4 regions of the Agrobacterium sp. LEGMi-208b genome follow, and region 2 is predicted to be linked to each of the others. Evidence: riboswitches for the same ligand, from Rfam matches in the RefSeq annotation. Region 2 holds a riboswitch; each other region holds the start of a gene.
The links. A riboswitch is a leader RNA that binds a small molecule or an ion and turns the genes downstream of it on or off. The one in region 2 is predicted to bind cobalamin.

Region 1 (7,740 bases), on a different replicon from region 2:
GGGTGACATCAACAGTGCCGGAGCCTTCGTTTTCGATGCGATCGGCGCCACCGTCTCCAGCCCTTTCCGGCTTGCGAGCCAGGTGGTGAACCCGCAATAGTTTTGCGGGCTCCCGCCGAAATACCCTGCTTCAGAAATCCCAGTCTTCGTCCTCGGTGGCAACCGCCTTGCCGATGACATAGGACGAGCCGGAGCCGGAGAAAAAGTCGTGGTTCTCGTCGGCATTGGGCGAGAGGGCGGAGAGGATCGCCGGATTGACCCGGCAGGCCTCGGCCGGAAACAGCGCCTCGTAACCCAGATTCATCAGGGCCTTGTTGGCGTTGTAGTGCAGGAACTGCTTGACGTCCTCCGTCAGGCCGACGCCGTCATAGAGGTCTTCGGTATATTTCGCCTCATTGTCGTAAAGTTCCAGAAGCAGATCGAAGGCGAAGTCCTTGATCTCCTGTCTTTCCTTCTCACCGAGCCGATCCACCGCCCGCTGGAACTTGTAGCCGATATAATAGCCATGCACGGCCTCGTCGCGGATGATGAGGCGGATCAAATCCGCCGTGTTGGTAAGTTTGGCGCGGCTTGACCAGAACATCGGCAGATAGAAGCCGGAATAGAACAGGAAGCTTTCCAGAAATACGCTGGCGATTTTCTTCTTCAGCGGATCGCCGCTGTCATATTCCCGCATGATGAGGGCGGATTTGCGCTGCAGGAACTCGTTTTCCTCCGACCAGCGATAGGCGTCGTCAACATCAGGCGTGAGGCAGAGCGTCGAGAAGATCGATGAATAGGAACGGGCGTGCACGGCCTCCATAAAGGATATGTTGGAAAGCACCGCCTCCTCATGCGGCGTTGCCGAATCCGCCATCAGCCGCACGGCGCCTACACCGTTCTGGATGGTGTCGAGCAATGTCAGCCCGGTGAAGACACGGATCGTCAACTTCTGTTCTTCCGGCTTCAGCGTTCCCCAGGAGGGGATGTCGTTGGAAAGCGGCACCTTTTCCGGCAACCAGAAGTTTGAGGTCAGGCGGTTCCAGACTTCGAGGTCCTTGTCGTCCTCGATGCGGTTCCAGTTGACCGCGCGGATGCGGGACGCAGGTTTTACGGCGATGTTCATTCTCTTGTCCCTCAAATCAGAGCGTGCAGGAAACGCAGCCCTGAACCTGCGTGCCTTCCAGCGCCATCTGGCGCAAACGAATGTAGTAGATGGTCTTGATGCCCTTCTTCCAGGCGTAGATCTGTGCCCGGTTGATATCACGCGTCGTCGCCGTATCGCGGAAGAACAGCGTCAGCGACAGGCCCTGATCGACATGCTGGGTGGCCGCCGCATAGGTGTCGATGATCTTTTCCGGTCCGATTTCGTAGGCATCCTGGTAGTATTCGAGGTTGTCGTTCGAGAGATAGGAAGCCGGGTAATAAACGCGGCCAATCTTGCCCTCTTTGCGGATTTCGATCTTCGAGACGATCGGATGGATCGAAGAGGTGGAGTGGTTGATATAGGAGATCGAGCCAGTGGGCGGCACGGCCTGCAGGTTCTGGTTATAGAGGCCTGATGCCATGACCTCCTGCTTCAAAGCCCTCCAGTCCTCCTGTGTCGGAATGGCAATGCCGGCCTTTTCGAACAGCTCACGAACCTTTTCCGTCGCAGGCAACCATTCCCGGTCGGTATATTTGTCGAAATAGTCGCCCGAGGCGTATTTGGAGTTCTCAAAGCCCTTGAAGCTCTGGCCCCTTTCCACCGCCAGCCGGTTGCTGGCGCGGATGGCGTGATAGGTCACCGTGTAGAAATAGATATTGGTGAAGTCGATACCTTCTTCGGATCCATAAAAGATGCGCTCGCGTGCCAGATAACCGTGCAGGTTCATCTGGCCAAGCCCGATGGCGTGACTGGCATCATTGCCCTTTTCCACCGAGGGAACGGAGGATATATGGCTCATGTCCGACACCGCGGTCAGCGCCCGGATGGAGGTCTCGATGGTCTTGCCGAAATCGGCCGAATCCATCGCCGAGGCGATGTTGAGCGAACCGAGATTGCACGAAATATCCTTGCCCATGTGGCTGTAGGAGAGATCGGTATTGAACTCGCTCGCCTCGCTGACCTGCAGGATTTCCGAGCAGAGATTACTCATGCTGATACGGCCGGCGACCGGATTGGCGCGGTTCACCGTATCTTCGAACATGATGTAGGGATAACCGCTCTCGAACTGGATTTCGGCGATCACCTGGAAGAATTCGCGCGCCTTGATCTTCTTCTTGCGGATGCGGCTGTCGGCGACCATCTCGTGATATTTTTCGGTAACCGAAATCTCCGTCAATGGCACGCCATAGACCCGCTCCACATCATAGGGCGAAAACAGGTACATATCCTCATTGTTGCGGGCGAGTTCGAAGGTGATGTCAGGGATCACCACGCCGAGCGACAGGGTCTTGATACGGATCTTTTCGTCGGCATTTTCACGCTTGGTATCGAGAAAGCGCATGATGTCAGGGTGGTGGGCGTGCAGATAGACCGCGCCGGCGCCCTGGCGTGCACCCAGCTGGTTGGCGTAGGAAAACGAATCTTCCAGCAACTTCATGACAGGAATGACGCCGGAAGACTGGTTTTCGATCTGCTTGATCGGCGCTCCGAATTCGCGAATATTGGTGAGCGACAGCGCCACGCCGCCGCCGCGCTTGGAAAGCTGCAGCGCCGAATTGATGGAGCGGCCGATGCTTTCCATATTGTCTTCCACGCGCAGCAGAAAACATGAGACCAGCTCACCGCGGCTCTTCTTGCCAGCGTTCAGGAACGTCGGGGTCGCCGGCTGGAAGCGGCCGGAAATGATCTCGTCCATCAGGTCGCGGGCAAGCTGTTCGTCACCGCGCGCGAGAGCCAGCGCCACCATGCAGACGCGATCCTCATAACGCTCGAGATAACGTTTTCCGTCGAAGGTCTTCAGCGTGTAGGAGGTGTAATATTTGAAGGCGCCGAGAAAGGTCGGGAAGCGGAATTTCCGGGCATAAGCCTCGTCATAGAGGTCGCGGACGAAATTGAAGGAGTACTGATCCAGCACCTCCTGCTCATAATATCCCTCCGTCACCAGATAATCGAGTTTTTCCCTGAGGTTATGGAAAAACACCGTATTCTGGTTGACGTGCTGGAGGAAATATTGCCGGGCGGCGAGGCGATCCTTGTCGAGCTGGATCTTTCCGTTCTCGTCATAAAGGTTCAGCATCGCGTTCAGTGCGTGGTAGTCCAGGGCCGCATCGAGCGGTTTCTGGCTTGCGGCTACCGGCTGTTTGGCGTCCTTGCGCAGCGCGCTCGAGGTCAGCGTGTCCAAAATCGTTCCAATCCATGTTTGACGTTGGCGACATCTTCCTCCGTGCCGAGAAGCTCGAAGCGATAGAGAAACGGCACTGCGCATTTGCGCGAGACGATATCTCCGGCGGATGCGAAAGCTGCGCCAAAATTCGTGTTGCCCGCCGCGATGACGCCGCGAATGAGATTTCTGTTGGAGGGATCGTTCAAGAACCGGATCACCGGTTTCGGCACGGCCCCTTTTGTGCCGCCGCCGCCATAGGTGGGGGTAACGAGCACATAGGGCTCCGATACCTGAGGCACGTCATCCTCCGCGCCGAGCGGCAGGCGAAACAATCGCCGTCCCAGTTTCAGAAGGAAACGATGGGTGTTTTCAGAGCGGCTGGAATAATAGACGATCAGGCCCATCGCCCCACCGCCTCAGCTGATCGAGCCGATCATGTCAGGCCGGAAACCCGCCCAATGGCGTTCGCCGGCGACGACCACGGGAACCTGCATATAACCAAGGCCACGGACGTGATCGAGCGCGTCAGCATCCTCGGAAATATCGACAATCTCATAGGGAACGCCGATGCGGTCGAGGGCGCGGTACGTGGCGGTGCATTGGACGCAGGCGGGTTTGCTGTAAACGGTGACGGTCATAATTTCCCTTTCGAAGCCGATTTAGGACACGGCTCAACATTGCCGATTGCACTCGCAATCGGGTGGCGATGGATCTGTCATTCAGGCGAAACGTGCAGCTTGGAGAGTTCGTCGCATTCTAGGCGGAAACCGGGTTCCCTTTTCCTGGCGATCTTCAAGCCGCAGAAAATCACTCTCTACGCCGACGAGCGTAGCAACTCAAAAAAATGCACTGGCATGACTTCACCCCGAAGCTTGTTCTGGAGGGGGCAGAAAAGGGCGAACGCAAATCATTTGCGTCATACACCTTCCTCCGGACACCCCGCCCGTGGACGTTTGCGCTCAAGGCAGGTCTCCTGACTTGCAGGTCACAACATCTATTCCGGCCTTCCCGGAGCTTTCAGCCCCAGTGGCCCAAATCGGAACGATGCTCACCGCTTACAGTTGCGGGGGCAGTTTCGGCCTTGCTCCGCCTGGATGGCGTTACGCACCGAATTCCCGTCTTAGCTCCCAATCCTTGCGAATCGGAAGAACCTCGAACACCACATATAGTATATGAGGAAATTTTCGCGTCAATGAATAGACACACAAAAGCCCCACCCTGTGGATCAAAAAGATTCAACACATGGTCAACAAAGGCTTAACGGCAAATGCGCGTTACGGCTGAAGAACGGAAAAGCGTTAATCTATTCCCATATATCGATGCGAATATCGGCGGGACGGGCGTTTTCGATCACCCTTTTTCCATTGGGAAGATCGTTCTCGAATAGTTTGGCGTGGATTTGAGCGGCATCGAGACCATAGCCCAACCATCTGTTGCGCAACCTCTCTTCCAGCACCGCGACAGAGGGACCCACAAGGATGGTGAGGTCGAAGCTCCCGGAAAGCGTCGTCCACGGCGCTTCGTTCAGCAGCAGGTAGTTGCCTTCGGCAAGGACGAAACGTGTTTCCGGTACGATAGCGCGGGCGGACGCAATGGCGATTTCGCGGGAACGGTCGAAAATCGGGACGAGGACTTCCTGCCCGCCTTTACGAACAGCCGAAACTATATCGAGGAAACCGCGCACATCGAAAGTTTCGGGCGCCCCCTTTCGCGACAGCAGCCCCCGCTCCTCAAGAATACCGTTATCCATATGGAAGCCGTCCATCGGCAGAACGGCGGCCGTCTCGCCGCGCGTGAGCAAAGCATCACAAAGGGCGTCCGCGAGCGTGGATTTGCCGGCCCCAGGGGGACCGGCAATGGCAACGATAAAACGGGACTTACCTTCTGCCCGCCGAAGAACATCCTCGGCGATAGTTTCAAGCTTCAGCGTCATGCGGCAAGCGTTTCCTTCGGCGCTTCCTTGGCACCGGTCATGAAGGCGACGGCATCCGACATCGAATAGTCCTTCGGATTGATGACGCACAGGCGCTTGCCCAGCCGGTGAATATGGATGCGATCCGCAACCTCGAAGACATGCGGCATGTTATGCGAGATCAGGACGATCGGCAGGCCACGGGACCGTACATCGAGAATAAGCTCGAGAACACGCCGGCTTTCCTTGACGCCGAGTGCTGCCGTCGGCTCGTCGAGGATGACGACCTTGGAACCGAAGGCCGCCGCACGCGCCACGGCCACACCCTGACGCTGGCCGCCGGAGAGGGTTTCCACCGCCTGATTGATGTTCTGGATCGTCATCAGGCCGAGCTCGGACAGTTTCTCGCGAGCGAATTTTTCCATGGCCGGGCGGTCCAGCGCCCGGAACAGGCTGCCCTGAATGCCGGGTTTGCGGATTTCACGGCCGAGGAACATATTGTCGGCTATGGAAAGCGCCGGCGAGAGGGCGAGGTTCTGGTAGACGGTTTCAATACCCGCCTTGCGCGCCTCGATCGGCGAGCGGAACTGCACGGGCTGGCCTTCCAGCCTGATCTCCCCTTCATCGGGTGTTACAGCACCGGAAATCGCCTTGATGAGCGAAGATTTTCCGGCGCCGTTATCACCTATGACGGCCAGGATTTCGCCCGGATAGAGATCAAAATCGGCGTGGTCGAGGGCGGTCACGCGACCGTAGCGCTTGACGAGATTGCGTGCTGTGAGAATGGGTTCTTTTGCCATCAGCCTGCTACCTTTCTGATCCACTGGTCGATTGCGACAGCCATGATGATGAGGACGCCGATCAACAGATAGGTCCATTGCGGGTCTGTTCCGATGAGCCTGAGGCCGAGCGAAAAGACACCGACGATCAGGGCACCGAAGATCATGCCCATGATGGAGCCGCGCCCGCCGAACAGCGACAGGCCGCCGATAACCACCGCAGTGATGGATTCGATATTGGCAAATTGACCGGCGGTCGGCGAAACCGAGCCGATGCGGCCGATGAGGGCCCAGCCGGCAAAGGCGCAGATGAGACCGGACAGCGTGTAGACGGTCGTCAGCATGCGCTTGACGTTGACGCCAGCAAGTTCGGCGGCATCCGGATCGTCACCGACAGCATAAAGATGGCGGCCCCAGGCTGTGCGGTTCAGCACATACCAGAGCAGAGCGACGAGCAGAACCATGGCGATGACGCCATAGGTAAAGACCGCGTTGCCGAAACGGATATTGGCGCCGAAGAACTGTAGGATCGGCGCCTGCTGGGCGATATCCTGGGCGCGGATCGTCTCGTTCGCGGAATAGAGGAAGTTGGTCGCCAGCACGATCTGCCACATGCCGAGGGTGACGATGAATGGCGGCAGACGCATGCGCGAGACCAGGACGCCATTGATGAAGCCGCAGAATGCGCCGACGGCGAGGCCACAGAGAATGGAAAGCTCCGCCGGCAAACCGTAGCGGAAGGTGAACTGCCCCATGATGACGGAAGAGAGAACCATGATCGCGCCGACCGAGAGATCGATGCCCGCCGTCAGGATGACCAGCGACTGCGCCGCGCCGACGATACCGACGATTGCGACCTGCTGCAGGATGAGGGTCAGCGAGAAGGCCGAGAAGAATTTGCCGCCGAGGAGCAGGCCGAAAACAATCAGCGACAGCACCAGAACGATAAGCGGCACGGCCGCCGGGCTGGAATGGAGAAAGTGCTGGAATTTTTCCAGCGCGCTCTTGTCATGCGTATCGAAAGCGGCGACCTGTGTCGAACTTCCCGAAAGCACCTTTTCAAATTCATTATGCGGCTGAGCCCGCACCGGCTGATCGCTCATGGATTTTCCTCCCGATCGCTCCATCGCATCAGCCCTGATACCGGGCCTATCTCCAAGGAGAATGATGCGTAGATTTCAAAGTGTTGTGAAGCCGCCCATGCCATCCCCGCAGGACGCGTGACGCGCTCGTTTGTTCCTTTGTCCGATCCCCCGGATCGTGCCTGAAATCATTCTGGTCCAAGGGCGGGGGCACGAATGCCCCCGCGGGCTTCAACGGTTAGGCATCAGCCCCAGCACTTGTTGAGACCTTCCTTCGTGTCGATCGAGTCGAGGCCCTTGACCGGCTTGTCGGTCACCAGCGTCACGCCGGTGTCGACAAAGTTCTTGCCTTCGGTCGGCTTCGGCTTTTCGCCCGTGTCGGCAAACTTCTTGACGGCTTCGACGCCGAGTGCCGCCATCAGCAACGGATATTGCTGCGAGGTCGCACCGATCACGCCTTCCGCCACGTTCTTGACACCCGGGCAACCGCCGTCGACAGAGACGATCAGAACATCCTTTTCGCGACCGACCGCCTTCAGCGCTTCATAAGCGCCGGCAGCCGCAGGTTCGTTGATGGTGTGGACGACGTTGATGGTCGGGTCCTTCTGCAGCAGATTTTCCATCGCCGCACGACCGCCTTCTTCGTTACCATTGGTGACATCGTGACCAACAATACG
Region 2 (7,740 bases):
GAGCCCCCACCCTTCCCGCAGCGCTGCAACGGTTTCACTCGTGGCCGTCAGGTTCCACACCCGAATGGCAATCTGCACCGGATCGGCGGGCATCCATGCGATGAGCGTGAAGGATGCGAATGAAAGCGCAACCATTCCCACCACGGAATATATGCCGAACCGGAGCAATCGCATCGAGCCTATTTCGCCTCGCCGATATCGGCACGCAGGACGTAATAATCGGAGCCCCACGGCTCGTAGCTCTGCAGCCGCTTCGAAAGGCCGACATACCAGACGGGCGAGACCAGGAAGGATGCCGGAACATCCGCAAACAGTTTCGTCTGCGCATCAAGGGCTATCGTGGCGCGTTCGCCCGCATCGCCAGCCGTCGCGAAACGATCGAGAATGGCATCGAACTCAGGCGAGGCGTATTTCGCATAATTGAGCGAGGCGCCGCTGCGCAGCATCGAATTGAGGAAAAAGGCCGGGTCTCCGTTCGGGGCGGTATGCTGCGCCCAGAGAGCGATGTCGAATTCGCCGGCAGCAGCCACGTCCTGAATATTCTCCACGACCTTCGTATCGAGTTCGATGCCTATTCTGGCAAGCTGAGCCTTGACCACCGGCAGCATGGTGACGAGGTCCGGGCGCTGCGGATAGGTAATGGCGAGAAGGCGCAACGTCGTGCCGTTCTTCTCACGCTTTCCTGCCGCATTCTTCGTCCAGCCGGCTTCATCGAGAAGCGCTTCGGCTCTCGCAAGATCGGTCTGCCGCTGCTCTTTCCCGGCAAAGGGAAAATAGGCGGCATAAGCGCCGGTCGCGGGTTCACCACCATTGATGGCGGCAGCCAGTTCCCTGCGGTCGAAGCCAAGATCGAGCGCCTGGCGCACTTTGATATCGGCGGTAGCCGGCCTCGTTGTGTTCAGGAAAGCGAGATATTGATAACCGACGGGGAAAGACTTGATCGTCAAATCCGGATTTGTTTTCAGACGGCTTACGACCTCTGACGGCAGACCGAAGGCAAGGTCCAGTTCACCGGCTTCCAGCGCCAGCGTCATGCTTTGCGCATCGCCGAACCTGCGAAAATCAACCGAAGAACGGGCATCCGCATCGGCAAAATGGGTGTTTGGCGTAAGCGTCAGAGATGTATCCGCCTTGAAATCCGCGATCTGATACGGCCCGGTGAACAGCGCCTTCCCGTCGGTTGCAGGCTTGTAGGCGATCAGCGGCCATTCGGCAAAGAGCGCCTGAAGAAAGGCTACCGGCTTTTGCGTCGTGATCATCAGCGTCAGATCATCAGTTGCCTTGAAATCCAGCTTTCCACCCGTTGCCAGCGCCGCCTTGTTGGTTGCAAATGTGTGGTCGAAACCGGCGGCAAGCGCAGCCGCCGTTACAGGCGAACCGTCGGAGAAGGCGCGGCCCGGTTTCAGCGTCACTTTCCAGCCGAGATCGCCGGTGCGTTCCGCTTTTTCGGCAAGACCGGGCACAAGCCGCCCTTCCCGATCGACGGTGAAGAGGTTTTCACCCACACCATGGCTGACAAGCGCCCAGCCGTTCGATCCCTTTGCCGGGTCAAGACCGCTCGTGATGTAGGTGGCGCCAACGCGCAAGGGCTCGGTGGCGAGAGCGCTGGCGCCCACACCCGTGATCAAGGCCGCAAGCCCGGCCGCGGCCAGACGTGAAAAGCTCTTTGCCGACATTCTATTTCCTCTCATGCTATTCGGACAGATTACGAAGCCGCTGTTTGCGGCCGGTCGGGTGGTAGGCGAAATCGTCAACGATGCTGCCACCCAGCAGGTGTTCGGCAACGATGCGATCGACCGCCTCTTCCGTGACGCCGCCATAATAAGTGCCCTCGGGAAAGACCTGCAGGACAGGCGCAAGGTTGCAGGGGCCAAGACAGGTTGACTTGGCGGTCATGGTGCCCTCACCCGCAATCCGAAGCTTCTGCCGTTCCTGGTGGTTGCGCAGATGACCCCAGATCACATCCGCACCCGCCGAATTGCATGGCGCCCCCTGGCAGACGAGCACACGACGCTTCTGCGCCGGGACCAGCGATCCTTCGCCTGCCGGGCGAACAGGCCCTGAAAGGTCAAGCACCTGCGCCGTTGCGGCCAGATCTTCGAGCAGGCGTGCCATCAGGCTGCTCGATGTGGGGCTTGCTGTTATGGAAAGGGACGGCCATGGTCGGAGGTCACCTGCCCGCCATCGTTTCAATGTCTTGGTCATCCAGTTGCGAAAACTGGGCTCCAGCGGCAGCATCAGCGGAACGATCAGAATATGGCCGACATCCGCATCGATCAGCTCGAACAGCGCTTCATGGAGTGATGGTGTTCCCTGCTCCGTGAAGGCGATGCGAACGGTCTGCGCACTGCAAAGCCCCTCGGCCTGCATTGCCAGCCGCTGCATGTCCTGATGAGGCGCGGCGGCAAAGGCCGACTTGGCGACAAGCAGCACCGCTTCCGGCACGGAAGGCTCGCGATGGGTGGGATGGGTATTGTCTGTCACATTGCCTCATTCACGAGGCGGCGTCGAAAATGACGGGTCTCCGGCAGAAGACCGGAAACAGCCATCATTCCCATGGCACCCCCCGACCACGGAATTACATGATGTCAGGCAGGTCTCCTGGCTTGCGGGTCGAGGCCATCTCACCTGTCTTCCCGGCATCGCTGCCAGTGACATCGTGGGCGATAGGCTCACCGCTTACAGTTGCGGGACAGCTCCGGAATTTAACCGGATTCCCTCTTAGCTTCCGCCGGGCGGCGGAAGAACCATGACGGAGCGACCCTACACTGCCGCCTGTCACTGTCAACCGCCTGCACCAGTGCTGAGAACTCTACAGTGAAGCCTTTCGTTATGTTATAAAGTAACATTAACCATTCATGACGAACTGGTCAATAGGTCAGTCTGTTTATTACCAAGGAAGGAAGCAGCTTGAAGCAGGATCTTGACATCACAAAGCGGCGCGGCAGACAAACGGGCGCTCGATTTCAGGCTCCAGAACCCTCCACAAGATGATGGCCCTGCTGTTAGCTATCTGCCGATATTCCTCTGTAAAGCCAGTTCCAGGTCCTGTCGAAATATAGATCGACAGACTGCCTTGTATCAAATTCGGCGCTGCCCATCATCGCCGATGAGGTGGGCAATGCGACAAGACAGTGGATGAGGTGGCTGGCGATCAGGCTCACGTCCCCAGCTGCAATCATGCCCGCATCCTGCGCTGTCTGTACGGCATCGACGAGCCGGTTCATGATCGGATCGGGCTGCGGCGGGATCGGTGCTTTCTTTTCGAACACGACAGCTTCACTGAAGGTAATGCGCTTCAGCGCAATGAGGTCCGGCTCCATGTTGATATGTAACAGTTCGCGCATCAGGGTCCGCAGGCGCTCAAGAGCGTTGCCCTGCGCCATCGGCAAGTCTTTCAGCCGCGCCACCGCTTGGGCATGAGCATGTTCCACTACCGCCTCGAACAGGGCGACTTTCGAGGGAAAGCGGCGATAGACAGTATCCTTGCCTGCCCCGCACTGCAACGCGACCTGCTCCATGGACGTGCCGGCAAAGCCGCGCGTAGCAAAGAGTGTGGTCGCAGCGTCAATTATCCGTTCGGCTGCGGCGTTCTGTTCCGCCTTCAAGGGACGACCGACCCGCGCTGTGGCATTTATTCTTTCCGACACCAGATTTCCTCCGCACTTGCACGTGCCCGACCTGTTTGAAGATGTCGACCAGGATTGCCAACATAAAAGTTGACCAGCGCCTTCATATTAACTGGACAGGACGGTCCCGTTTGATTTATTCACTCTAGCAGATTTCCCAAGCTTCGACCATGGGGGCGAATTCGTGAAGCAAGGTCTTTCCTTTAAAAACATTCTGACGGCCACAACTTTTCTGGTGGCAACCCACGCCCTGGCGCAGGAGCAGGGCACGCAGTTGGAGACAATCGTCGTGCAGGGCAATGCCGCAGCGGCAGGAACATCCGCTGCGATTGTCGCCAAGTCCACTCGGTCGGCAACCAAGACCGGAACACCTTTAGCCGAAACGCCGCAATCCGTTACCGTCGTAACCCGCAAGCAGATCGACGACCAGAATCCGCAAACGGTCAGTGAGGCGCTGCGTTACACAGCCGGTGTGTTGTCTGACCGGGACTCGAACTCACGTTACGATTCCGTATTTCTGCGCGGCTTCGGCGCGTTCGGCACGGCGACCAATTATGTGAACTATCTCGACGGTTTGAAACTTCAACGTGGTCAGGCCTTTGGAACACCCTCCATTGATCCGTTTCTCCTTGAGCGCATCGACGTCCTGAAGGGGCCGGCAGCACTTCTCTATGGCCAGGTGAGCCCCGGCGGCCTCGTCAATCAGGTCAGCCGCAAGCCATCGAGCGTACAGTCAAACGAGACAAGACTCGAAGTCGGGACCGATGGAAGGGTTCAGAGCGGTCTTTATTCCACCGGCCCCATCGCCACGGATGGAACATGGCAATATGGTATCGGCATTGTTGGCCGTTCCTCCGGCACACGCTATGACGATGTGGATGAAAAGCGTCTCGGCGTTGCGCCATCCCTCAAGTGGCAGCCGGACGAGGATACCTCGCTCGTTGTTTCCGGTTATTATCAGCGCGATCCGGAAGGTGGCTATTTCAACTCGCTTTATCCGAAGTTTCTGGCTCCCGCAGGCTATGCCGGTTTCCTCAGTCGGGACCTCAATGTCGGGGATCCCAACTACGACGCGTTCAGGCGCACCCAGTATGGTGCCGGTTACGAGTTCGAGCACACGTTCGATGACCAGGTGACCATCCGCTCCAACTTCCGATATTCCGGCGTGGATACCGATATGCGTTCGCTCCAGATGAACGGGCCAATGTCCGCGACGGGTATTATTCCCCGCTGGGCTGTCCATTCCATTGAGGGCGCTGAAGGCTTTTCCTTCGACAACCAGGCTGAATTCAAGTTCGAAACCGGCGCCATCGGTCATACGCTTCTTGCCGGCCTCGACATTCAGCGCTCAAGCAGCAGTTGGGAATATCTGCTGGGTGGCGCGACGCCGCTTGATGTGGCCAATCCCGTTTACGGCCGACCGGTCGGGCCGTTCATGACGGCAGTCGACAATGATCAGTCGCTTCGCCAGACAGGCATCTATCTCCAGGATCAGATCGAGATCGGCGGGCTGCGCGGCGTTTTCGGGGTGCGGCACGACTGGGCCCGTCAGGACACTGACAATCTCCTTGCCGGAACATCGTTGAAACGATCCGACAGCGCAACAAGCTATCGCGCCGGCCTGCTTTACCTTTTCGATAACGGCATTGCGCCTTATGTCAGTTATTCCACCTCGTTCGAACCTTCCACCAGCGTTGGCGCCAATGGCAGTCCGTTCAAGCCGACGGAAGCGCAGCAATATGAGGTGGGCGTCAAATACCAGCCTTCAGGGCTGGACGCCATGTTCACGCTCTCCGCTTTCGATATTCGCCAGCAGAATGTGGTCTATTACAACGCCTCATCAGGCTTCAATGAACAACAGGGCGAGATCCACTCCCGCGGGCTGGAGTTCGAGGCGAGGGGGAACCTCACCAGCAATCTCGAACTTATCGCTGCGGTTTCCCTGCTCGACACGGAAGTTTCCGAATCCGGCATCACATCGATCATAGGCAACCGCCCGCAGGCCGTGCCGCGCTACTATGGTTCGCTCTGGGCGAACTACACCGTCGATTCCGGTGCGCTGGAGGGCTTAAGCGTCGGCGGCGGGATGCGTTTCGTCGGCTCCAGCTATAGTAACGACACCAATACGGTGAAAGCCGATGGCTATACCCTGCTTGACGCCGCACTTCGTTATGATTTTGGAGCAACGAACCCGAAACTCAAGGGGCTGCAGGCGACACTGAACGTCACCAACCTGCTCGACAAGGACTATTACTCCTCCTGCAGTTCCGAGTATTATTGCCAGTACGGCAACGGCCGCACGGTGCTCGCTGGCCTCAGATATAAATGGTGATGTCGCCGTGATCATAACGAGACGAGGCTTTTGCATTTCCTTTGCGGCAGCCGGCATCCTTTCCGGCATTCAGCCCGCCGGAGCCGAGCAGCCGGTTACCGTGAGGGATATGGCGGGGCGCGAGGTACATCTTCCCGCCCTGCCGAAAAGGATCGTTCTGCTGGAGGCGCATGACCTGCTGACGATGTCGCTCCTGCATCGCGATCCTGCGTCGCTGGTCGTGGGCTGGGCCGCCGTCGATCGGCTCGACAGCGGTGAATTGCAGACGATCCTGCTGAACGGCCATTCCGTCAGCACGGTCGGGACGCTGAGCCCGGACACGCTTTCCCTTGAAGGGCTGATCGCCCTGTCTCCCGACCTGATCGTAACCACGGCCTTCATGACGCCGCAGGGTGATGAGAATTCCCTGCTGCAGAGGCTGAAGAAGATCGGCATTCCCGTGGTGTTCAGCGACGCCTCCTCAAACGCGGCCGATGAGGCGCGGGCAAGCGGCCCTGTTGATGCGATGAAAGCATCTATGCGCATGTGGGGAACACTTCTGGGTGCTTCAGGCAAAGCAGAGGCCTATATCACCTTTGTCGAGCGGGAACTGGCGGGCATTGCAACGTGCGTTTCAGGTGCGAAGCCCGTCACGACCTATCTGGAGGTCCAGTCGACGCTCGACGACTGCTGCTGGGCGGCGGGCAGAAAGAACTGGGGAGAATTGCTGGCGCTGGCCGGTGGTCAGCCGCTTCCGGGCGTGGTCGCGCCGTGGTTTGAGAAGCTGTCGCTCGAATATCTTCTCGCCACACCGCATGAGGTCTACATCGCCTCCGGCGGCGGCTGGGCCTCGGGTGGCCGCCCGTCCATCGGCCCTGGAATCGACGCCGAACAGGGTCGACAGGGATTACAGCACCTGATCGAGGGCCGCCCGAGTTTCGAACATCTGCCGAGCGTTCGTTCAAAGCGTGTTTACGGGATATGGACCGGGTTGATTACCAACTTGCCCCTCAACGCGCTGTTTATCGCCCAGGCAGCCAGATGGCTGCATCCGGATCGATGTGCCGATATCGATCCAACCGCCATTCTCGACACCATCAATCGCGACTTCGCGGCGTTTCCCATAAAGGGACCGCTGTGGGCGGCGATCTGAGACACGGAGCCACGCCCGATGCCATCGACCAGCAACAACCGATACCGCGCACATGCCGCTGTCCAGTTTGAAAAGATTAACGACTATATCGAACCGATTGTTGAATCGATTGCAACGCACGACATGACCGTCAAGAAGGCAGGTGGCATTCATCATATCCATTCGCCATTCGGCGACGCCACATTCGAGGCGACGGCAAACGGTTTTCGGTTGACGGCGGAAGCTCCCGATCCCGGCGGCCTGAACCGGCTGAAACATGCTCTGGTCGGGCCGATCGGTTTTATCGCCGCCCGTGAAAATCTCGATATTCAATGGGAAGGCGATCATGCGGACCCCGCCTTACCCGACGATCTGCGCATTTTGCGGGTGCAGACCATTGAGGATCTGTCGCCCCGCTTTCGCAGGATCGTCTTCAAGGGGGAAAACCTCGAACGTTACGACCGTAAAGACCAGCTCCACTGTCGTCTCATTTTCCAGCCGCGCGATATCGCCGCACCACGCTGGCCGCTACTTGACCATCGCGGGCATGTCGTCTGGCCGGACAATATTGCGGTTCCGACGCGCGTCTATACGATCCGCTTCATCGACACGGCAAGACAGACGATCACAATCGATTTCGCGCTCCATGCTCATCCCGGTCCCGCGAC
Region 3 (7,740 bases), on a different replicon from region 2:
TCTGCCGCCGCGGAAAAACTGCCGTGCCGAGCGCTGGCCTCGAAGGCGCGCAGCGCATTGAGATAGACCGGCGCTTTCTTCTGCATGGCGGACTTTCCTCCCTGGCCGGCGCATGCTCTCATACGAGAGCAGCGCTGCCATTCTCGAATATTGACGGGTTTTCCAGAACGTTTGCGATCAGCATCGCGCCTTCCAGCGTCGCAAGCGCATGAAACGCCTCTTCCCTGCCGAGGCCGGCGGCCTCCAGTTTTTCGATGCCCAGCAGGAAGAAACGTTTCACTTCCATGCGCACCTCTTCCGGCAGATCGTGTGAGGTTGCCGCCAGCGTGCCGCACAGACACATGCGCCCGTCACGCCGCAAAGCGGTGAAAAAGGTCCGTTTCCAGGCTTCTATGGCGCCCGTTCCCCGGTCGATCTCGGCGTCCACGGCAGCCATGAAACGGTCCGTGTAACGTTTGGCCACAGCCGCGGCGAGCTTCTCCTTCGCTGGAAAATGGTAATGGACGGAAGACGCTTTCACGCCGACATCTGCGGCCACGTCCCTGAAGCTGAAGCCGCTGTAGCCGCCGCTTCGAATTCGTCTCTCCGCAGCATCCAGAATAGCAGCCGTCGTATCGGTCATTTTCAAAATCCTCTCTATCTAATGTTAGATAGGGCTTGCATCCGCGAAACGCAATCCATAAGTAGGCTGCCTATCTAACGTTAGATAGATAACAAGGAGACAGAGAATGCGTTTTGAAAACAAGGTAATTGCGATCACTGGTGGCGGCTCAGGCATTGGCAAGGAAGCTGCGGCCCGATTCCTGGCGGAGGGCGCAAAGGTCGCCATCAATGGCCGCGATCTGGCAAAACTGGAGGCTGCTGCGAAAGAGATCGATCCGAGCGGGCAGAATGTCGTCGTGTCTGCAGGTGACATCGCAAAGCCGGAGACTGGTGCCGCGCTCGTTGATACCGCTATTTCGAGGTTCGGCAAGCTCGACGTGCTGGTGAATAATGCGGGCGTCTTCAATCCGAAACCGTTCCTCGACCTGACCGAGGCAGATTACGATTGGTATCTGGACACGATCCTGAAGGGCAAGTTCTTCACGGCACAGGCCGCCGCGAAGGCGATGAAGGAAAAGGGCGGCGCGATCGTCCAGACCGGCTCCCTATGGGCGATCCAGGCGATTGGCGCAACGCCGTCGGCCGCCTATTCCGCGGCCAATGCCGGCGTCCATGCCATGGTTCGCAACCTCGCCATAGAGCTTGCGCCCTATAATATCCGCATCAATGCCGGCGTCCATGCCATGGTTCGCAACCTCGCCATAGAGCTTGCGCCCTATAATATCCGCATCAATGCCGTCGCTCCGGCCGTTGTCGAAACGCCGGTCTACAACACTTTCCTGTCGGACGATCAGGTCAAACAGGTTCTGCCGACCTTCAATGCCTTTCATCCGCTCGGTCGTAATGGCCAGCCGCGCGACGTCGCCGAAGCGATCCTTTTCCTGGCGTCCGAACAGGCATCATGGATCACCGGCACGATCCTTCCCGTAGACGGCGGCGTCACCGCCGGCCGCCAGTAGGAGGCTTTCATGAGCAACATGCAGGACTGGAATTCATACCGCGGCGCCCTGATCGGCCGCGTCGGCGATTTCGCAAAGCTTAGCCCCGATGTTCTTCGCGGGTTGAACATCATGGAAGCCAGCGGCGACAAGACCGGCAAGATTGAGCCGAAGATGCACGAGATCATTGCTCTGGCCGTTGCGGTCACGACCCGCTGCGACGGATGCATCGCCGTTCATGGCAGGAAGGCCATCGAACTGGGTGCCAGCGAAGAAGAGATCGCCGAGGCCCTCGGCGTGGCTATCTCGCTTAATGCCGGCGCTGCGTTGACCTATACGGCTCGCGTGTTCGATGCGATCAAAAGCCTGCCGAGTGAGTGATGTAAGTTCGATCAGCGCGGGATTATCCTCGCGCTGATCGTGCATGTAGCTGGATTGTTTCTCGAATTCTCAATTTTTTCGGCATCCGACGAGGCCGTATTCATGCGTGGTTCGCTGGAGCTAACGCTTGGAATCAGAATTTTCCGACAGTCAGACCCATTGGAGTTTATCTGTCGGCAACTTTAACGAGTTCTATTTATGATTGATTTCGTGACGATCTACCCTTGACGGATTCTTTTTTTTGCCGAAATTTCCCAGGGAGAGGGGGACGTCTTGGCAGAAAGCAGTTTTACACCTTCAGTTGAAAAACCTACCACACGGCTGTTTGGGCAGCTTGAGCCGGAGATATTTACACTGTTCGTGGGTGCCAATCGGCCTATATCTTTGAATTAACAAGTCTCTGTGCACTCAGGTCCCGCAACCAAATCCTACGCTACACGATCCCGCAACAGCCGAAGATTTCGATTCGGTTAGCACTGCGATCGTCGGCGCTAAATCCCTGACATAAAACACAAAATCCGAGACCCACAGATGCAAAGCAGGCGCTGGGGCAATTCCTGATAATGCCGCTTATCCGATGGATAAGAGGGGCTCTGAGGCCCATTTTATGGTGAACAGCCGCCGGTGAGCTTTTAGGTCGCTGCCCGGAGAACCTGTCCGGCGCCAAGCGGTCTGAAATTAATGCGTACACCTCGGTAAGCCAAGCCAGTCTTAACTGGCTCGGATTTTATCATGGGCTTCACGTTCGTCTACTGTAGAGCGCACCTCAAGGCTAATCGTCGTAGCCCAATCGATTAAAACGTGAAGATGGTTTTTGATTAATCGTCTTCGTGGACAACCTTTTCGAAGTCCACACTGCTATCCGTTCCTCTCGATGACGGATATGAGAAGCGACCAAACGCGCTGTAACCTTGACTTCTCCAGAAGCCAAGCGCGCCAGGCGTTTTCGCATCGGCATGAAGATATGTGGCTAAGTATCCGACTTTGCGCGCCTTGCTCTCGAGAGCCTTCACAATTAATGATCCTAGCCCTTTCCTTCGGGCGCGTTGTTCCACATAGACCCTGACGATCTGACACACCTTCTCCACGTCACTGTAACGATCTCGCAAGCGGTCCATCGTTGATGGCTTTCTTTCCAAGTCATAGAATCCTCCAGTTGCGACGATGCGCCCTCCGGCGCCTTGGACGATGAGAAAACGTCCGCGCATCTCATCTGAAAACCAGTTCTCGGTGCCAGCGCTCAGCAGCGAGTCCAGATCGGCGTGCCAAGTTGGCGTGTAATCGATCTCGTAGACTTCATTGATCATCCGTAGGCAGAAAGCACGCGCTTCCGCTCTTAGCTCACTTCCGGCCTCCTCTGTCAGCCATACCAACGACGGGCCATCAATAGGCATTCATGTGCTCCCTTGACCATGGCCGTAACGGCGGCAATTTTGGGTATAACAGCGTCAATTGCCACACTGTTTCATAACGCTCATCTCTGGTGCGACGTCTCAACAAACCCGGCGATGAAATCGACGGCGTCGTCGCCATTTCTTAATCCGAGATGGATGCTTTTTTGTATGCCGTCCGGACCAATACGGACGGGGCGGACACCGAGCGCTGCCGCTTCCCGACGCACCAGCCAGTCGGGAATGGCGCTGACCCCGCGGCCTGCCGCCACGAGTTGGAGCATCATTTCTGTCGTTTCGACATTTCTGTGGTGACGCGGACGGCAATTGGCTGGCACCAGAAATTGCGTGAACACATCCAACCGCTCCGGCGGGACAGGATAGGTGAACAGTGTCTCATCAAGCAGGTCCGCGGGTTCGGCATGGCGTTTCTGCGCCAGAGGATGGCCGGCGGGAACGGCAAGCACCAGCTCATAGTCGAACACCGGACGATAGTGGATGCCGGGCGCCTCGATGGGGTCGGGCGTGATCAGGATATCGATCTCATATCCCGTCAGCGCTGACACACCGCCGGAGGCAAATGAGGTCGTCAGTTCCAGACCCACATCCGGCCATTCCATGAGATAGGGCTTTGTCACTCCCATCAGCCACTGGTGGCAGGGATGGCATTCCATGCCGATCTTCAGCGAGCCCCTCTGGCCGTGGCGATAATCCGACAGGACATTCTCGGCCCTCTCAATTTGGGGGAGAACACGCTGCGCCACCGTTACGATGTAGCGACCGGCCTCGGTGAGACGGAGGTTACGACCGTCTTTCTCCCACATCGCCACGCCATAGCGCTCTTCGAGCTTGCGGATCGTATGGCTGAGAGCGGACTGGGAGACATTCAGCCGCTCCGCCGCCGCCGTCAGGCTGCCCAGGCGATCAACTTCACGCAGAATCGACAGATGTTGCCTGTCCAGCATAGTTATGCCCGCCCATGGTCAGGTGGGACGCTCGCTCCCGGCGCATCATCGTGCACAGAAACCGGCCGGTGGTTCATGTCGACCGCGACCATGGTGAAATGTCCGGTGGCCGTAATGTGCCTCTCTCCCGTTAGAAGATTTTCCGACCAGAGTTTTGTCTCGATGGACATCGAACTGCGGCCAACGCGCTCTACCCGTGCCTGCGCCTCAACGATTTCACCGATCTCGATTGTTCTCGCAAAGTCGATGCGTTCGGATGAAGCAAGGACCACCAGCTTGCCGGAGTAGCGCGATGCGGCAACGAATGCGGCTTTGGTCATGTAAGAGATTGCTTCGCCCCCGAACATTCGACCAGCGCTGTTGGCCTGATCCGGGAAGACGATCTCGACCATGGCAACGGTATCTTTGATATCCGGGGCTTCCGCTGGAACGAGCTCGGGCAACGCGTAGATCGCGGCCACTTCATCCTCCGGAATCGCGACCATGTGGAAAATACCGCGCGTACAGGTGTGCCGCTGACGGCTGACAATGGTTTCCGCCACCATTTCGACTTCAACGGTAAGGGAACGGCGACCGGCCTTGACTGGTCTTGCCGCAAATTCGACGATGTGACCGATGCGTGCGGGCTGTTCGAAATCGATGCGCTCACAAGAGGCGGTCACGAAAGGGACCCTCCCAAATCGGGTAGCCGCGATGAACGCAGCGCGATCCATGAGAGCGAGGCCGGTGCCCCCGAACAGGGTGCCGTGATGGTTGGTGTCGCCCGGAAAGACGATATCTATGAGCTTGGTTGTTGAGCCGTGCTGCTGCATGGGCTTGTTTATATTTGTCATCGGCGCTGCCATCAGGTTGTGGCAGGGCAGGAACATGACGCAGAAACGATGGCACGGGAATGCCGGTCGCGAAAGCGGCACTCCGGGACACCCCGCCCGTGGACGTTATCTATCGCGGCAGGTCTCCTGGCTTACGGGTCGTCGCTCCTGTCCGTCTTCCCGAGGCAGGCCTCAGTGACTTGAATGGACTTTCGCTCGCCGCTTACAGTTGCGGGGGCAGCTTCGGCTTCAGGCAAAGCCCTCACCGAATTCCCTCTTAGCTCCGGACTTTCGTCCGCAGAACCACGATAGTGAACCAATGTCGCATGCCGCTGACGTGGTCAAGGCGTCTGTTGCAGTGATGTGGAGGAAGTCGACGTCCGGTTGTTCTCGCTTCTGTCGTCTCTCCGGCTTGTCGAGAGAAAACAATTCTCGCGTCCAATCATGAACATCGCTCATGCTTCAATGAGATAATACCAATTTTTCCTGAATGATGGCTCAGGCATAAGACAGGGACGGCTCTCGACGACGGAGGGTATGAAAACTGCCGACGGAGAGAACCAATGGAGCAATCGATGCAGGTTCGATCTCGGAACGAGGACGCCAGATCGCGATGAACACAGACTTCACCTTTACGATTAAAAGCATTCCCTTCGATGAGGACTATCGCCCCTCGGACAATACGCGGGCCACGACAAATTTTGCCAATCTCGCAAGAGGCGAGAACCGGCGGGACAACCTTCGAAACGCCTCGAGAATGATCGACAATCGTTTCAACGCCCTGGCGCATTGGAATAACCCGAAAGGCGATCGTTATTCCGTCGAACTCGAAATCATTTCGGTTGAGATGGCCATTGGTGCTGGAGGGAACCATGATGCCTTCCCTCTGATCGAAATATTGAAAACGAACATCGTTGACCGAAAAAGCAACGAGCGCATCGAGGGCATCGTCGGGAATAATTTCTCCTCCTATGTCCGAGACTACGATTTCAGCATCGTGCTGCCGGAGCATAATAAAAACCGGCCTGAATTCAGCATGCCGGAGAATTTCGGCGATCTGCACGGGAACCTGTTCAAATGTTTCCTGAACTCAGATGCTTACAAAGCGCACTTCAAAAAGCCGCCGGTCATATGCCTGAGCGCATCGAGCAGCAAAACATATCGCCGGACCGGAAATCAGCATCCTGTTTTGGGGGCAGAATACCAACAGGATGAAATGTCTTCGACGGATCTCTACTTCCAGAAAATGGGGCTGCAGGTTCGCTTTTTCATGCCGCCGAATAGCGTTGCGCCTTTTGCCTTTTATTTTCTCGGCGATCTGCTCGATGACTACACTAATCTGGAGCTCATCAGCACCATCAGCACGATGGAGACGTTTCAGAAGATCTACCGGCCGGAGATCTACAACGCAAATTCCGCGGCGGGTGCCTGTTATCGACCAAATCTGAAGCACCAGGATTATTCACTGACTCGCATTGTCTACGATCGTGAAGAGCGTAGCCGCCTGGCTGTCGAGCAGGGAAGGTTTGCGGAGGAGCATCTCATAAAACCGTACAAGACCATTCTCGAGCAGTGGTCTGCCAATCACGTTCGCTGACGAACCAAAAGCATAAGGTGGCCTATCATGAAAACACTGTTGCCAACGTCAACCGCCGGCAGCTTACCGAAACCCTCATGGCTTGCAGAGCCTGAGAAGCTCTGGTCGCCCTGGAAACTGCAGGATGAAGAATTGGTCGAAGGCAAACAGGACGCTTTGCGTCTGTCCCTTGACGATCAGCGACAGGCCGGCATCGATATCGTAAGCGATGGTGAGCAGACGCGCCAGCACTTCGTCACGACGTTTATCGAGCACCTCGACGGGGTTGATTTTGAAAAACGCGAGACCGTCAGAATCCGGGATCGCTATGATGCGAGTGTCCCGACGGTCGTCGGCGCCGTGTCTCGTCAGAAGCCTGTTTTCGTTGAAGATGCCAAGTTCCTGCGTCAGCAGACCAAGCAGCCTATCAAATGGGCCCTGCCGGGGCCGATGACGATGATCGATACACTCTTTGATGCCCATTATAAAAGCCGGGAAAAACTGGCCTGGGAATTTGCCAGGATCCTCAACGAGGAGGCCAGGGAACTGGAGGCTGCGGGCGTCGATATCATTCAGTTCGACGAGCCCGCATTCAACGTCTTTTTTGACGAGGTAAATGACTGGGGTGTTGCTACTTTGGAAAGGGCGATCGAAGGGCTCAAGTGCGAAACTGCCGTCCACATCTGCTATGGCTACGGTATCAAGGCCAATACGGACTGGAAAAAGACTCTGGGATCGGAATGGCGGCAGTATGAGGAAACCCTTCCCAAACTGCAGAAATCCAGGATCGGCATGATCTCCCTGGAATGCCATAACTCGCATGTCCCGATGGATCTCATCGAACTGGTCCGGGGCAAGAAGGTGATGGTCGGGGCCATCGACGTCGCAAGCAACACCATCGAAACCCCAGAAGAAGTGGCCGCCACCCTGCGAAAGGCCCTTCAATTCGTCGATGCCGACAAACTTTGCCCATGCACGAACTGCGGCATGGCACCGCTGTCCCGTCGTGTGGCGCGCGGCAAGCTAAATGCTCTCGCGGCGGGCGCGGAAATCGTCCGAAAAGAACTCGCGGCG
Region 4 (7,740 bases), on a different replicon from region 2:
GGCCCGCGCATGACGACACAGTGGAAATATCCGCACATTTCAGACGCCCGGCTTCAAGCCGGGTGTTTTGCATTTGTGATATGGCGATACGGCCTGTCGGGTTTTATTGTCACAAGCCTGTCATCCGCCGGGTTTATCGCGGCGCATCATGACTGAAAAAACCTTCCCTCTCTTCTCCTTCGGCATCGTCGCCGATCCCCAATATGCCGATGTCGATCCCCGTCCGGATATGGGCCGTTATTACGCCGAGAGCCCGAAAAAGCTCGCAGACGCGGTCGCCGCCTTCAACCGCGAAGATCTGGCTTTCGTGGTGACGCTGGGCGACATCATCGACCGCGGTTTTGACAATTTCGATGCGATCCTTGCCGTTTACGACGGGCTTCGCCACCGCTCGGTGCTACTGCCGGGCAATCACGACTTCGCCGTCGCCGCCGAGCATTTGCCTGATATCCATGCCCGCCTCGGCATGTCCGCCCCCTGGCATGATTTCGCCATCGGCGATGTCCGCTTCGTGGTGCTTGACGGCAACGAGGTCAGCCTTTTCGCCCCGCCGCCCGGCGATCCGCGCCGCGCAATCGCGCAGGAGCGGTTGAAGGGTCTCAAGGATGCGGATGCGATCAATGCGCAGGATTGGAACGCCTCACTCAGCGACGAGCAATTCGAATGGTTGCGGACCGTTCTGGAAAAGGCGGATGCGGCGGGCGAAAAAGTGATCGTGCTGTGCCATTATCCCGTCTATCCGGAAAATGCCCACAACATGTGGGACGCGCCGCGCATCCTCGATCTCCTCGGCTCCCATCCGTCGGTTGCCGCATGGTTCAACGGCCATAATCACGAGGGCAATTACGGCCTGCTGGGCACCACCCACTTCGTCAATTTCAAGGGCATGGTGGATACGCCCGACCAGAACACCTTCGCCATCGCCGATGTCTTTGCGGACCGGATCGTCATTCGCGGTTTCGGACGCGAGGAGAATAGGGTGCTGGAGTATTTGCGGTAGAAGTGCTGCTGTGCTGTGATGCCGGACCTATCTCGAAGCCCTCATTCCTGTGCTTGTCACAGGAATCTAGCCAGCCCAAGTCCTTGGGCTGAAAGGACTCCTCTCGTCGCGCAGACGCGCGTCGACTGGATTCCTGTGACAAGCACAGGAACGAGGGCGGAGAGGGGTACTTCGACACATAACAGAGGCTGCGAGCTGCACTAAATCTCGTGCTCGTCGCACACTGCCAGCTCAATCTGCCGCGCGTTCCGGAGTTCCGTTTCCCAACTGGTTGCTCTGCCAGCCGCTCATCCACAATTGCCGCAGCTTCTCACCTTCCAGCTTGAAGAAGCTGCCGGTCGTTTCGCAGTCCAGCACCCGGTCCGAACGGAAATTGCGGATCGCCTGCCGCAGCTCGCACCAGGCGACGATATTAACTGTCTCCGAATAATAGATCACCGCAATCGGCCGAACCCGCCGCTGCGTTTCAGCGCCGCTTTCGTCGCGATAGCGCATGTCCAGCCGTTCCTCATCGCGCACCGCCCGCCGGACCGTCGCAAGATCGATGCCGGCGGGGGCAGGCGCGATGCTGCCCCAGGCATGCAGGGCATTGGCGGAAAGTGTCTTCGACAGTGGTTCGGGCAGGGAGGCGGCGATCTTGTCGCTGACCTTTCTTGCGGCCTGCCGCAATCCGGTATCGCCGGTGCGGGCGACCATGGCGAGCGCCAGCACGATCGCCTCCGTCTCCTCGATGGAGAACATCAGCGGCGGCAGGTTGAAGCCGGGGCGCAGGATATAACCGACGCCGCGTTCCCCTTCGATCGGCACGCGCATGGTCTGAAGCGCTGCTATGTCGCGATAGACCGAGCGCGTGGTTACCTCCAGCGTCTCGGCAATGGTCTGCGCGGTGACCGGCCGGCGCGCCACCCGCAGGATCTGGATGATCTCGAACAGTCTCGATGCCTTGCGCATTGCCGTTTTCCCGGTGGATTTGCACATGCAACTGACACAACGCTGTCAGTTGACCTTTCCTATAAATGAAAAAACACATTGAGAAACATGCGCTTTCCCTGATGTGTCGTGAACCGTTTTGGGAGATACTGACATGAGCTATGCCGAAAATCTCTGGCTTTTCTTTCTCGTCCTGTTCGGCATCATCATCCTGCCAGGCATGGATATGCTGTTCGTGCTGGCAAGCGCGCTGACGGGTGGCAGGAGAACCGGCCTTTCCGCCGCAAGCGGCATGAGCGCCGGCGGCATCGTGCATTCGCTTTATGGCGCCTTGGGTGTCGGCATGCTCGCGGCATGGATGCCGTCGCTGTTCCTGCCGCTTCTTGTCTTTGGCGCCACCTATATGATCTGGATCGGCATCGGCCTGATGCGCAGCGCGATCGTCGTGAATGGCGACGAGGCCGAGGCAAGCGCTTCGGTCAGAAAAGCCTTCTGGCGGGCGGTGCTGACCTGTCTTTCCAATCCGAAGGCCTATCTCTTCATGATGGCGATCTATCCGCAATTCCTCAAACCGGCCTATGGCCCGATCTGGATGCAGGGGCTGGTGATGGGCGCGATGGTGGCGGTAACGCAGTTCACCGTCTATGGCGCCCTGGCGCTGACGGCGGATAGGAGCCGGGCATGGCTGGTTTCCTCGCCCGCCGCCACGATCTTCATCGGCCGCGCCGCCGGTTTCATGCTGATTGCCGCAGCGTTGCTGACGCTGTGGGAGGCCTTGTCTTAGGCTTCTGTTTTCACGATGGAATTCACCGCAATGTGACTTCTTTTCGCCATCGGGAAAGGGCATCCTCGCGCCGTTCCATCTAGCGCCCGGTGTCCCAGCCGGAATCAAGGAGAGTGCGCATGAAACTGAAAACCATCACGGCGGCCATGCTGTTCGGCTGTCTTTGCGCCGGAGCGGTCTACGCTGCCGGCGAAGTCGAAAAACGTGAAGGCTTGATGAAGCAGATCGGCGGCTCCATGGGTGCGCTCGCCGCCATCTCCAAGGGCGAAAAGCCCTTTGACGCCGATACCGTCAAGGCCGCCGTAACGACCATCAGCACCAATGCCAAGGCTTTCCCCGACCAGTTCCCAGCCGGCACCGAGACCGGCAGCGCGGCTGCTCCCGCCATCTGGGAAAATTTCGCGGACTTCAAGGCCAAGGCCGCCAAGCTCGGCACGGATGCGGACATGGTTCTCGCCAATCTCCCCACCGATCAGGCCGGCGTCGCCACCGCCATGAAGACGCTCGGCGCCGATTGCGGCACCTGCCACCAGACCTATCGTCTGAAGAAGTGATCCAATGATTCTGGAAACGCCGCTTCCCGGCGGCGTTTTCCCGGCGCGAAAGACGCCTGACCGGGTCAGGTGAGAATGGGGAGAGGGGTATGTCTTCCATCTGGACGAAACTCGTGGGCGGGGCCGTGGTCGCGGCCATTGCGGGCTACGGCATATTCGCCTGGGTCACTGCGCCTGAGCGGCAGGCGCCCAGCCACTGGGTGAGCCTTGGCGAACCGGATCTCGCCAATGGCGAAACGCTGTTCTGGGCGGGCGGCTGCGCAAGCTGTCATGCCGCGCCCGATGCCAAGGGCGAGGGGCTGTTGACGCTTTCGGGCGGGCAGGCGCTGAAAAGCCCCTTCGGGACCTTTCATGTGCCCAATATTTCCTCCGATCCGCAGCATGGTATCGGCGGCTGGACGCTGGCGGAATTTGGCGATGCGATGACGCGCGGGGTGGGCAAGAACGGCGAACATCTCTACCCGTCCTTTCCCTATGCCTCCTATGCCCGCATGACGCAGAAGGACATCAACGATCTCTTCGGTTATCTGAAAGCCCTGCCGGCCAGCCAGAACGATGCGCCGGATCACGAGTTGCCGTTCCCCTTCAACCTGCGCATGGCGCTGGGCGGCTGGAAGTTCCTTTATTTCGATCCCTCGGCGCGGCCCCGCGTCGAGCTTGCCAATGCCAATGCCGAATTGCTGCGTGGCCAATATCTGGTGGAAGGACCCGGCCATTGCGGCGAATGCCACACGCCCCGTGATGCGCTCGGTGGCTTTGTGAAGGATCAGTGGCTGGCCGGCGGTCCCAATCCGGAGGGCGAAGGCCGCATTCCGGACATCACCCCCGGCTCGCAAAGCATCGGAAGCTGGGCGGAAGCCGATATTGCCAGCTATCTGGAAACCGGCTTCACCCCGGAATTCGACAGCGTCGGCGGCTCCATGGTCAAGGTGCAGCAGAACATGGCGCATCTGACGGCCGAAGACCGCGATGCGATTGCCGCCTATCTGAAGGCGATACCGCCGCGGTAGGGCCTGATACCTCTCCTCCGTCATCCTCGGGCTTGACCCGAGGATCCACCACCACGCCAGCCCATGGATCCTCGGGTCAAGCCCGAGGATGACGAACGAGAGGTGGGTAAGCGCCATTGACTCCCGTTCGCGCCCGGCAGATAACAATCCTGTGATGGTTCCTTCCGGACGTTCCGGAAGGTGAAAAGGGAACACGATAGGGAGCAATCCTCATTCGTGGCTGCCCCCGCAACTGTGAGCGGAGAGCCTGAAACGAAATGCCACTGGCAGCCCTCTTGCCGGAAACCGCGGTTTCCAGGGCGAGGCTGATGCCGGGAAGGTGTTTCAGGTTTTGACCCGCAAGCCAGGAGACCTGCCATCGCGGAAATGTCCATGCCGGCGGGGTGTCCGGAAGAGCGGAATGTCAGGGTGGCAAGATCAATGCTCCCTGTGTCAGTCTCGTATCCCCGTGGTGAAGTGTATCGCATGCGGTCCTGCGGCTTGTGCCGTTCGGCCGCGTCCAAGGGCGCGGGGTCGCGCCGGAGAGGGGTCACCATGTCCATCAACCAGAATACGGCCAACGCCGCCGTATCCGCAAAAACGGGCAGCTTCGCGCAATCGCTGACGGCGATCGTGCTTGGCCTGTTCGTCGTCGGTTTTGTCGGCTTTTCCCATGTGGAAGCCGTGCACAATGCCGCGCATGACACGCGCCATGCCAACGCCTTCCCCTGCCATTGAGGGGAAACGGCATGTCATCTTTTCGCAATATCGTCTTTACCGCCGTTCTCGTCGGTATTCTCGGCGGTTTGGCCGTGTCTGCCATGCAGTCTTTCGGCACCACGCCGCTCATCCTGCAGGCGGAAACCTATGAGAGCGCCGGCGAAGCGCCCCATAGCCATGATGCGCCGGCGCCCGGTGCCGCGGTTCCCGCCCATGAGCATAATGATGAAGCCTGGGCCCCGGCCGATGGTTTCGAGCGCACCGCCTATACCGTCGCCGCCAATGTGCTGACCGCCATCGGTTACGCACTGGTGCTGACCGGTCTCATCTCACTGCGCGGCACCAATACCGGCTGGCGTGAAGGCCTTCTCTGGGGCGTCGCCGGTTTTGCCGCCGTCATGCTGGCCCCGATGATCGGCCTGCCGCCGGAACTCCCGGGAAGCCCGGCCGCCGCGCTTGAGGCACGGCAGATCTGGTGGCTCGCAACCGTTGCCGCGACCGCGGGCGGCATTGCGCTCATCGCCTTCCGCCGCGAACCCTGGGCGGTTCTGCTGGCGCTGGTGTTGATCGTCGCGCCGCATGTGGTGGGCGCGCCCCTGCCGCCGGAAGGCGAACATGCGCTGGCGCCGCTGCCGCTCGAGCGTCAGTTCATCGTCGCCGCCACCATCACCAGCTTCGTCTTCTGGGCGCTGATCGGCACGTTGAGCGCGTTTTTCCTGAAGCGCTTCCAGCTGGCTTGAAACCATGCAGGACGCAGCGCAATGGAGTGAGGAACTCGATGCGCTGCGTTTTGCCGTTCCCGGTCACGGCGCTTTCTGCGCCGTGCACCGCCTTGCCTTCAAGGCGCTCCTTGGGGCAACACCGGGTCGCGAGGAGGCTCTCGCCTGTTTTCATGATCACGAGGCTGCCTTTGTCGCTGCGGCGCTCAGCAAGATAAACCGTTCAAATTTGCCCGCCGGCCGCAGCCTGCATCTGAATAGCCGCGATATTCGCCGTGCGATCGCGGGTGAGGGCGATGCCTCGGCGGCGCGGGTGTGCCGGGTGCTTGATCGGGGGTAGTCATCGCTGTTCTCACCTCCGTCATCCCGGCCTTGAGCCGGGATCCAGTCAGCCCAAGTCCTTGGGCTGAAAAGACTCTTTTCGCCGCGCAGACGCGCGTCGGCTGGATTCCGGCTCAAGGCCGGAATGACGGAGAGAGCATATTAAAGACGGCCAAGGCCGGTCCGCCTCACCCATGCTCCGCCGCAAAAACCTGAAGTTCCGCCTCGGCTTCCGGACCAAAGAGGCCGAGGCTTTTCAGAATTTCCACCGCGAAACTGACCGGCGCGCTGCCGGCCGCCGTGATGATGCCGCCATCACTGACCGCTTTCGGCTGATCGCGATAAAGCGCTTCACCGCGATAGGCCGGATAGGCCTTGTGCGATGCCAGCGCATTGCCGGTATGGGCGACATCGTTCAGCACCCCCGTGCCGCCGAGCGCGCTTGCCGCCGCGCAGATGCCGGCGACCAGCCGGTCCCTGTCGCGAAACCGCTTGACCAGCCCGCTAAGATCGGCAGCCGTTCCCTTTTCCCAGCTGAGACCGCCGGGAATGACGAGCGCATCGATGTCAACGGGATCGAGCGCGTCATAGGATGTGTCCGGCGTCACCTTCAGTCCGCCCATCGAGGTCACCGGCCTGCCATCAGGCGTGGCGTGCACGATCTCGACACCGAGATAGCTGCGCGCTGCCGCAGCAAGCAGCGCCGGCTCCCAGTCTGCAAAATCCTGCGCCAGCGCAATGGCGATCCGTGTCATGGCCGTCTCCGTTGGTTTTAATCAGGCGATGGACTGCATGTAGCGCATGCCGGTGACCGGCCGCGGCGCGAAATCCATGTTTTCGTAGAAACGATGCGCCGCGACATTGCCTGTTGTGGCGCTGACGGAAAGATAGTCGCAGCCCAGCCGCTTGGCGATATCGCGGGCGCGGGACACCAGATGCTGGCCCGTGCCATGGCCGCGATGGCCATCGCGCACGAAAAGATGATGCAATTCCATGCCGCGCCGGCCTTCCTGCGCCCTGTAGAGCGGCAGAAGCAGGGCGTAACCGATCAGCGCGCCATCGGCTTCAGCCACCAGCCCATGCACCCAGGGAAGCGGCCCGAACAGGTCGCGTTCCAGCTTGGCCGGCGTGATCGCAGCCGCATCGCCATGGTAGGAGGCAAGCAGCGTGATCATCTCGTTGAGTTCGGGCAGATCGGTCTTGCGCGCGCCGCGAATGATGACGACGGGCGGTCTTTCCAGTGTAAGGGAGCTATCTTCGGTCATTTTTTCGGTCCTTTGGTCTTATCGGTGCCGTCAGGACGTTTGAAAACAACAAAGCCGCCTGACGGCGGCTTGTTGACAATATGATCTGTCGAGCCGCCCTTAAAGGTAGGCCCAAAAGTACGAGCAGGAGATGGGTGCGCGTTCGTTGATCATGGGACATGCAATGCGCCCGAATCCGCAATCTGTCAAGCGGGTCAATTCGCAAATCGCGCGATTGCCGACAGGATGGCATCTTCCATTCCCGCATCGCCCGTTGAATGACCGGCGCCATCAATGGCAATCAATTCGCTATCCGGCCATGCCGCAGCCAGTTCGTAAGCGGTGACGGGCGGTCCCTGCAAATCGCGCATGCCCTGAATGAGTATGCCGGGAACGCCGGCCAGACTGCCGGCATTGCGCAGAAGCGCTCCATCGTCCAGCCAGGCTGCATGGTGGAAATAATGGGTGCAGAGACGGGC

Region 1: linked by a shared signal. The riboswitch ahead of nrdH (glutaredoxin-like protein NrdH) and the one ahead of AC5YUO_RS21790 ((2Fe-2S) ferredoxin domain-containing protein) in region 2 are both predicted to bind cobalamin.
Region 3: linked by a shared signal. The riboswitch ahead of AC5YUO_RS09640 (acyl-CoA thioesterase) and the one ahead of AC5YUO_RS21790 ((2Fe-2S) ferredoxin domain-containing protein) in region 2 are both predicted to bind cobalamin.
Region 4: linked by a shared signal. The riboswitch ahead of AC5YUO_RS03415 (CbtB domain-containing protein) and the one ahead of AC5YUO_RS21790 ((2Fe-2S) ferredoxin domain-containing protein) in region 2 are both predicted to bind cobalamin.

What each region holds. Positions count from the first base shown of each region.
Region 1 covers NZ_CM183445.1:1,525,442-1,533,181, forward strand. The annotation lists gene AC5YUO_RS07580 (alpha/beta hydrolase) at 1-100, shown strand, start outside; gene nrdF (class 1b ribonucleoside-diphosphate reductase subunit beta) at 131-1,105, opposite strand; gene nrdE (class 1b ribonucleoside-diphosphate reductase subunit alpha) at 1,122-3,308, opposite strand; gene nrdI (class Ib ribonucleoside-diphosphate reductase assembly flavoprotein NrdI) at 3,296-3,694, opposite strand; gene nrdH (glutaredoxin-like protein NrdH) at 3,707-3,928, opposite strand; cobalamin riboswitch at 4,237-4,460, opposite strand; gene AC5YUO_RS07605 (nucleoside triphosphate hydrolase) at 4,594-5,223, opposite strand; gene AC5YUO_RS07610 (ATP-binding cassette domain-containing protein) at 5,220-6,002, opposite strand; gene AC5YUO_RS07615 (ABC transporter permease) at 6,002-7,084, opposite strand; gene AC5YUO_RS07620 (sugar ABC transporter substrate-binding protein) at 7,309-7,740, opposite strand, start outside.
Region 2 covers NZ_CM183446.1:1,586,879-1,594,618, reverse strand. The annotation lists gene AC5YUO_RS21800 (ABC transporter permease) at 1-174, opposite strand, end outside; gene AC5YUO_RS21795 (ABC transporter substrate-binding protein) at 180-1,676, opposite strand; gene AC5YUO_RS21790 ((2Fe-2S) ferredoxin domain-containing protein) at 1,693-2,484, opposite strand; cobalamin riboswitch at 2,575-2,768, opposite strand; gene AC5YUO_RS21785 (TetR/AcrR family transcriptional regulator) at 3,006-3,650, opposite strand; gene AC5YUO_RS21780 (TonB-dependent siderophore receptor) at 3,814-5,961, shown strand; gene AC5YUO_RS21775 (ABC transporter substrate-binding protein) at 5,969-7,093, shown strand; gene AC5YUO_RS21770 (DUF2218 domain-containing protein) at 7,112-7,740, shown strand, end outside.
Region 3 covers NZ_CM183445.1:1,984,223-1,991,962, forward strand. The annotation lists gene gcvA (transcriptional regulator GcvA) at 1-86, opposite strand, end outside; gene AC5YUO_RS09615 (TetR/AcrR family transcriptional regulator) at 119-622, opposite strand; gene AC5YUO_RS09620 (SDR family NAD(P)-dependent oxidoreductase) at 729-1,562, shown strand; gene AC5YUO_RS09625 (carboxymuconolactone decarboxylase family protein) at 1,572-1,922, shown strand; gene AC5YUO_RS09630 (GNAT family N-acetyltransferase) at 2,741-3,316, opposite strand; gene AC5YUO_RS09635 (LysR family transcriptional regulator) at 3,397-4,278, opposite strand; gene AC5YUO_RS09640 (acyl-CoA thioesterase) at 4,281-5,147, opposite strand; cobalamin riboswitch at 5,211-5,413, opposite strand; gene AC5YUO_RS09645 (DUF1852 domain-containing protein) at 5,704-6,687, shown strand; gene AC5YUO_RS09650 (methionine synthase) at 6,715-7,740, shown strand, end outside.
Region 4 covers NZ_CM183445.1:676,469-684,208, reverse strand. The annotation lists gene AC5YUO_RS03440 (metallophosphoesterase) at 149-1,000, shown strand; gene AC5YUO_RS03435 (helix-turn-helix transcriptional regulator) at 1,232-1,951, opposite strand; gene AC5YUO_RS03430 (LysE family translocator) at 2,085-2,714, shown strand; gene AC5YUO_RS03425 (c-type cytochrome) at 2,834-3,268, shown strand; gene AC5YUO_RS03420 (c-type cytochrome) at 3,358-4,278, shown strand; cobalamin riboswitch at 4,417-4,652, shown strand; gene AC5YUO_RS03415 (CbtB domain-containing protein) at 4,813-4,995, shown strand; gene AC5YUO_RS03410 (CbtA family protein) at 5,007-5,717, shown strand; gene AC5YUO_RS03405 (hypothetical protein) at 5,722-6,036, shown strand; gene AC5YUO_RS03400 (type 1 glutamine amidotransferase family protein) at 6,206-6,772, opposite strand; gene AC5YUO_RS03395 (GNAT family N-acetyltransferase) at 6,794-7,282, opposite strand; gene pip (prolyl aminopeptidase) at 7,477-7,740, opposite strand, start outside.